DNA from 2 places in the Peribacillus sp. V2I11 genome. Region 2 is predicted to be linked to the other one. Evidence: riboswitches for the same ligand, from Rfam matches in the RefSeq annotation. Region 2 holds a riboswitch; the other holds the start of a gene.
The links. Region 2 has a riboswitch for cobalamin ahead of QFZ73_RS00015 ((2Fe-2S) ferredoxin domain-containing protein). Riboswitches for the same ligand answer to the same signal wherever they lie in the genome.
Positions count from the first base shown of each region.

Region 1 (3,721 bases), 1.5 Mb from region 2:
TTTTTCAATGGCAGACCTTCTCTAAGTGCAGGCTCATCAACCTGAATCATTTTAATTCCAGCGGATTCCAATGCAATGACTTCTTTTTCCAAAGATAGCGCCAGCTGATAGCAAACATTCTCCCTGGAAATATCATCACGGACAAATGACCAGTTCAAAATCGTAACAGGACCTGTAAGCATTCCCTTAACCGTCTTCTTCGTCAGCGATTGTGCGTACACACTTTCCCTGACTGTCATCGGTTCGATGAAATGGATGTCGCCGTAGATGACTGGTGGTTTCACGCAGCGGGATCCATAGGATTGTACCCAACCCTTTTCTAGAAAAACGAAACCGCCTAACTTATGGCCGAAGTACTCAACCATATCCGTCCGTTCGAATTCCCCGTGAACGAGAACATCCAAACCGATTTCTTCTTGGATTTCGATCCACCTGCCGATTTCTTCGTTAACGAATGTTTCATATTGCGAAGCGGTCCATTCTCCTCTTTTGAATTTCCCGCGTGCTTGTTTAACTTCAAATGTCTGCGGAAAGCTACCGATCGTAGTCGAAGGAAGAAAAGGCAATTTAAAAAATTCCTGTTGTTTTTGGTAACGCTCTTTAAATGGAAGCTGACGGCCGGCGGTCCTGATTTTAACCTTTTCGACATTGGATTGTACAATCCCATGATTCCGTGCATTTGAACTTGCTAACGTTTGAACCGTAAACTTATTAGCGTCGACTTTTTCGGCGATTGCTTCAAAGCCTTGATTATTCCCTTTGACCAAGAGTGTGATTTCCTCAAGTTTCTCATCAGCGAAAGCAAGGGCCTCTTTCACTTCTTTTGAAAGGGCGGTTTCATTACGAACGGTCACTGGGACATGAAGCAGGGAACAAGAGGGCTGAAGCCAAATTTGGTCTTCGGCTACCTTTTTCTTAAGATTCTCGATCAATTGGATTTTTTTCGATAAATCAGATAGCCAAATGTTTTTCCCGTCAATCACACCTGCAGCAAGCACTTTTTCCTTCGGGAAACCGAATGCTTCAAGATTACTTAGATTCCTCCCTTTATCATGTACAAAATCAAGACCGATTCCTTGAACTTGTAATTCGATGACTTCTTGGTAATGTTCCACGGCATCAAAGTATGTTTGTAGCATGATGTTTAGGTTTGGTGCTGCTTCATTCAGTTTTTCATAGAGGTAAGTAACAGTTTGCATATCATCTTTGGAAATGGATGAAACAAGAGAAGGTTCGTCCATTTGAACCCACTTCACGCCTTCTTGCTCCAACTCCCGCAGGATTTGCGTGTATAAAGGAAGCAGGCTCAGGAGGATGCCAGGGATTTCTTGTTTATTGAATCCTTTGGAAAGGGAGATGAAAGTATAAGGTCCGATCAACACGGGCTTCGTTTCAATCCCTAGCTTTTCCTTGGCTTCCCGATATGCTGCAAGTGGCTTATTTTCTGTTAAAGTCAGCTGTGACAGTTTTAATTCAGGGACAATATAGTGATAGTTTGTATTGAACCATTTCGTCATTTCGGAAGCGACTTCATCATTGTTTCCGCGAGCCATTGAATAATAAACGGAAAGGGGAACGCTTCCGGCTTCATAAGCTGAATAACGTTCAGGAACAAGACCGAACATGACGGACATATCCAGCATTTGATCATAGAAAGTGAAGTCGTTGACAGGAATGATATCAATGCCTCGATTCTTCTGTTTTTGTAAGTTGCCTAAACGGATGGCTTTTAGTTGTGCCGTAAATTCTGCTTCATCGATTTTACCGGACCAGTAAGCTTCCAATGTACGTTTCCATTCACGATCTTCCCCGATTCGAGGGTAACCCAAACTACTGCTTTTCAAAATTCCCATCCTCCTACATTCATTTGATTGAACAATAAAAAAAGCATCCCTAACCGTCAAAAGAGATAGTTAGAAATGCTTAAAATAAAGAGGCATGCAGAATGCCCCTTACAATTATAAGGTCCCTAACACCTCCCTATCTCCCGTAGGTTAAAACAGTGTTGTCGAAATAGGCAGGTCTCCTGACTTAGGGAATATCATTAGCGGCGGGCCTTCCCGATCCTTTGATCAGTGGCATATTGGATGGCGCTAACATTCCCATTACAGTGGCGGGACCGTGCCGGAATTACACCGGACTTCCCTTTTAATCCTAATGAAAATTAGGAACCTATTTCCACATATGAAAATTTTGCAAAACCTGCCTTGATAACTGTTTGCAGGTAAAAGATTTATAAAATAAAAACTATTATAAAAATTTAGACAATCGTAACATATCCGACCAAAAGGGTCAACATGGAAAAAAGATTCGGGAAAAGTAACCGTTAAGTGGAAGTGTGGGAATAAGGATGAGGTCTGTTCCTAAAAAAGAATATATTGTTTGGACAGGGAGTATGTATAGAGGGAGTGGCGTTTTGAAATGGGGCGTGGGGGATGACTTTCTACATCTTGATTGCAGGCATCATTTTTTGCATGGTGATGAGCATTCGTACGTTATTTCTTGTTGAGTCGGGAGGAAAGAAATTTTCTCTGGAGGATATGCTGTGGCTTGGCAATTTATATGCGACGATATTAGTTGGATTTGCACTGATTTATTTATTATACGAGCTTCAGAATCATTCGGTGATTCTTGATATGGGCAATCGATTGGATGGCACTTTCTATGAACAGTTGAAGACTTCTTTTTATTTTAGTGCGATGACGATGTTTTCTGTAGGGTATGGAGATATAGCCCCGATTGGCATGGGCAGGATGATAGCTACCATTCAGGCTTTCATTGGGTATACACTTCCGGCAGCTTTCGTGATTCGGACGGTGATCGATCTGGAGCAGAAAGATAGGAGGGATAAATGAAAGTTGTGTTTCTTTCGATTATTGGGTACTCTTACCATAATGAAAGAAATGGAGGGTTCAATATGACTGTTAAAATTGGAGAAAAAGCACCTGATTTCAAACTCCCTGCAAACAATGGTGAAATGGTGTCCCTATCGGATTTTAAGGGGAAAAATATTGTTTTATATTTTTATCCAAAAGACATGACGCCAGGTTGCACGACGGAGGCCTGTGATTTCCGGGACCATAATGAGCAATTCGAGGAATTGAACGCGGTCATCATTGGTATCAGCCCAGATCCAGTGGCACGTCATGAAAAATTCATCGAAAAACATGGATTGCCTTTTCTGCTGCTGGCTGACGAAAATCATGAAGCGGCTGAATCATTTGATGTTTGGCAATTGAAAAAGAACTTCGGCAAGGAGTATATGGGCATTGAACGTTCAACTTTCCTGATTGATAAGGCTGGTAAGGTAGTCAAAGAATGGCGTAAAGTAAAAGTCAAAGGCCACGTCGAAGAAGCGCTTGAAACGCTTCGCGACCTCGAAAAATAAGGGACAGGCAGATGAAGGATGAGCGAATAACGAAGCTTGCAGCCAGGCTGATTCATCATTCGATACAATTACAGCCAAAAGAGAGAATCCTCTTACGGGGGCATATCAACACGAAACCATTATTGAAAGAGCTGATTGATGAAATATATAGAGTGGGTGCTTATCCATATGTAGAACTCGAAGACGATGAGATAAGCCGCCACCTGTTACAAGGGAATGTGAAGGAACAACTTGACACATCTTCGCAATGGGCCTTGAAGAAATATACGGATATCGATGCGGTCATCATCATCACAGGGGAAGAAAACGGTGTGGAAATGACTGATGTTCCCA
Region 1 is NZ_JAUSYW010000001.1:1,491,933-1,495,653, reverse strand. It holds gene metE (5-methyltetrahydropteroyltriglutamate--homocysteine S-methyltransferase) at 1-1,853, opposite strand, end outside; cobalamin riboswitch at 2,000-2,191, opposite strand; gene QFZ73_RS07265 (potassium channel family protein) at 2,436-2,855, shown strand; gene bcp (thioredoxin-dependent thiol peroxidase) at 2,918-3,388, shown strand; gene QFZ73_RS07255 (aminopeptidase) at 3,400-3,721, shown strand, end outside.
Region 1: another riboswitch for cobalamin. It lies ahead of metE (5-methyltetrahydropteroyltriglutamate--homocysteine S-methyltransferase); the one in region 2 lies ahead of QFZ73_RS00015 ((2Fe-2S) ferredoxin domain-containing protein).

Region 2 (3,721 bases):
TCCTCCAGCAGACTCGGTAAAGGCTTCTTGATCTAATGCCCACGGTTCCGCTTCTTTTTGCAGGCGCTGATGCGGCTTCAATGTTTGCTTATCCGAATTCAAAGTATATTTCCTCTGATAGCCTCTTGGTGTGATGATTTTGTCATCATATAAAAAGGTGGATGAATTTCCAATAATGACGGTGGTCAACATTCCAATATCGTGATTCAACATATCTTTCAAATTGGTTATGACAATATCCTGTCTATCGCGATAAGCACTTTTCACCAACCCGACAGGTGTATCTGGCGAACGGTAGCGAAGGAGAATTTTCTGAGTTTCAACAATCTGCCTGGTCCGCCTGCCGCTGCGCGGATTATAAAGTGCAATGACAAAGTCTGCCATTGCAGCTGCCTCAACCCTCTTTGCGATCAGTTCCCAAGGAGTTAAATGATCACTGAGGCTAATCGTACACGAGTCGTGCATGACTGGTGCCCCAAGTAAAGATGCACAAGAGTTGATTGCAGAAATGCCGGGAATGACCTCAATGCCCACACCAGTTTCTTCTTTCCAGCCTTTTTCAATCAATACTTCATAAACCAACCCTGCCATCCCGTAAACTCCGGCATCTCCGCTGGAAATTACCGCAACTTTCTTTCCGAGCTCCGCTTGTTTCACCGCTTCCTGTGCACGTGATACCTCTTCAGTCATCCCCGTACTAATAATCGTTTGATCTGTAAGCAGTCCCTGAATGAGCTCAACATAAGTTTTATAACCAATGATGTAGTCACTTTCTTGAAGGGCTTCGACAGCACGTTTGGTAATGTGTTCAAAATTCCCTGGCCCAAAACCCACGACGAATAATTTACCGTTTGTACTCATTAAGACATCTCCTTTTACGCTTTGTTCTTCGAAATACCCGTATGAGCAGGAAAATCTGGATTAGGTGTCATTTCCCCATCATTGAATTGGTAGATCATACGTGGAACAAACTCCCCATCATCAATATGGCTGACAATCTGCCGACCGAAATCAGGCGTTTCCACTCGATACCAGTTTCCTTGGGGATAGGCAATCACAACGCAGGCATCCTTACATCTTCCGTTACACCGTGTCCTGGTTGTATGGATTTTCAAATCCAGTCCTTTGGAAGTAATTTCATCGCGAATCGCTTGGGTTACTTCTTCCCCGCCCTTTTTCATGCAGCTGCTCCCATTACAAATCAACAGATGCGTATTTGTACCCGTCAAGTTCCAAGTAGTCATCTTTTTCCTCCTGAATTCAGGGAAAAGGCAAAATAAAAAACCTTAACATAAGAGTCAAGGTTTAAAAAACTATATGAATGAGGAGCCCCAGGCAAGCATGCCCAATCTCCCAAAATCGTCATAGTCCTTTTACCTTTCCCTCCGAAAAGTATCATGCAATTTTAAAAGCAGGTTTCCTGGCTTACGCTTCATTTTACTTTGTCCCTTCCCGGCATCATGCCAGTGGCTATCGACAATTTCATCAGCGTTTACAGTAGCGGGGGCTGCATCGGGTTTTCACCGTTTTCCCTATTATCCCTTGGTTATTCACATAAGAGCACTTTTAAAATGAAATATTTGGTTTTATTATACATTTCTAACTAACTTTATCTATCATATAACAACTTTATCAAAATTCAATAGTTTATTCCGACTGTTTAGAAAAGTTTAATAGTGTAAAACCAGTTTCAACCCTTCCCTCGCAACAAACTTCGTCCCGAAAAAAAAAAAGATAGTGTAGCTGAAATTATTTCTTTATGGTACACTATACGAGAATTTTCAAAATAATTACATAAGTTTCAGGGTGTTGAATTCCACGGAATTCAGCTTAAAAGGGAAGCCGGTGAAAATCCGGAGCGGTCCCGCCACTGTATAGGGAAGTCCTAATACTTTAACTTTAATCCACTGTCAAATGAGATGGGAAGGATGTAATGGGATAATGAACCTAAGCCAGGAGACCTGCCATGAAGCGTGAAACTGTTTCAGCCTACGAGGATGGGTGTGCGGATCAGGCAGAAAGGCCCATGGTTGGTTTATGCTGCAAAATTCCTGTTCATTACGCACTTCTTTCCCTTGAGAGAAGTGCTTTTTATGTTGGGCGCCGCTTTTCTTCTAAAGATTGATCAGAAAAATTAAAAGTGTTGAAAGGAGAAAAGAATGAAAAGAACCAATTGGAAAATTCTTTATTTTGTCATTTTACTGCTTTTTGTCCCAAAACGGGCAATGGCCATGCATATCATGGAGGGCTTTTTACCCATTGAATGGGCTATATTCTGGTGGGCCGTGACGCTTCCATTTTTAATCTTGGGTTACCGGTCCATTAGGTCCAAAGTAAGGGAAAACCCAGAAACAAAAATGATACTTGGCCTATCGGGCGCATTTGTATTTATATTATCTGCCCTTAAGATTCCTTCCGTTACGGGAAGTTCTTCACACCCTACCGGAGTTGGATTGGGTTCCATTTTATTCGGACCATTGGCCATGAGTGTCGTTGGCTCCATCGTTCTGTTATTTCAGGCTGTTTTACTGGCTCACGGAGGATTGACGACATTAGGGGCCAATGCATTTTCCATGGCGGTTTGCGGACCTTTCATTGCTTACTTTGTCTTCAAGGGCGCTACTAAATTAGGGTGGTCTTTCTCTCTTGCCGTTTTCTTGGCAGCTGCTTTTGGAGATTTGGGAACCTATGTGGTAACTTCCGTTCAACTTGCTCTTGCTTTTCCATCCGAGGTAGGAGGATTCATGGCCTCTTTCAGTAAATTTGCAGGGATTTTTGCCCTGACCCAAATTCCCTTGGCAATCAGTGAGGGGTTATTGACAGTCGTCGTGATGAATTTCTTGAAAAAATACAATCTAGGCGAATTGAAATTGCTGCGAGTTTTATCTAAGGAGGCCCGTTAACATGAAAAAAAGTTTACTGCTGCTTTTCCTGGTCGTCATTCTTGCTACCATACCATTAATCACCCAACAAGGAACGGAATTTGGCGGTGCCGACGGCGAAGCTGAAGAAGCCATCACTAAAATCCAGCCGGAATACAAGCCATGGTTCAACAATATTTGGGAGCCGCCAGGTGCAGAAACCGAAAGCTTATTATTTGCGCTGCAAGCTGCAATCGGAGCTGGTTTCATTGGTTATTTCATAGGTGTAACGAGGCTAAGGAATAAGCTAACCAAACAAGAAATTCCCGAAAAATCGAAGCATGTTACTCATTGATAAATATGCCTATTTCAATGGGCTAAAGGATGTACATCCGTTGGAAAAGATGGTTTTTGCACTTTCCCTTTTGCTATTTTCGTTAACAGTAAGGGATATGACCGTTTCGCTCATCACTTTTACGGTGATAAGCGCTTTAATCATTTTTGCGGCAAAAATACCGCTTTCTTATTATCTTAAATTACTTCTATTACCAGGATTTTTTATACTATCAGGTACAATTACCATCCTTTTTTCTTTCACAAGTAAATTCACTTCGATATCGAATATATGGTGGTCCTGGAAAGTCGGGAATTGGCAGATATTCATCAGCGATGACAGCATCGGCACGGTGATCAATTTGATCACTGTCGTATTCGGCAGTATCAGCTGTTTATATTTCCTTACCTTAACTACACCCATTACCGACATCCTATCCGTGCTGCGAAAACTTAAAGTGCCTTCCTTATTGGTCGATTTAATAGAATTGACCTATCGCTTCATCTTTATTTTTTTAGATACAGCT
Region 2 is NZ_JAUSYW010000001.1:1,197-4,917, forward strand. It holds gene cobJ (precorrin-3B C(17)-methyltransferase) at 1-861, opposite strand, end outside; gene QFZ73_RS00015 ((2Fe-2S) ferredoxin domain-containing protein) at 876-1,244, opposite strand; cobalamin riboswitch at 1,394-1,583, opposite strand; cobalamin riboswitch at 1,788-1,983, shown strand; gene QFZ73_RS00020 (hypothetical protein) at 1,967-2,125, shown strand; gene QFZ73_RS00025 (energy-coupling factor ABC transporter permease) at 2,160-2,903, shown strand; gene QFZ73_RS00030 (energy-coupling factor ABC transporter substrate-binding protein) at 2,905-3,216, shown strand; gene cbiQ (cobalt ECF transporter T component CbiQ) at 3,203-3,721, shown strand, end outside.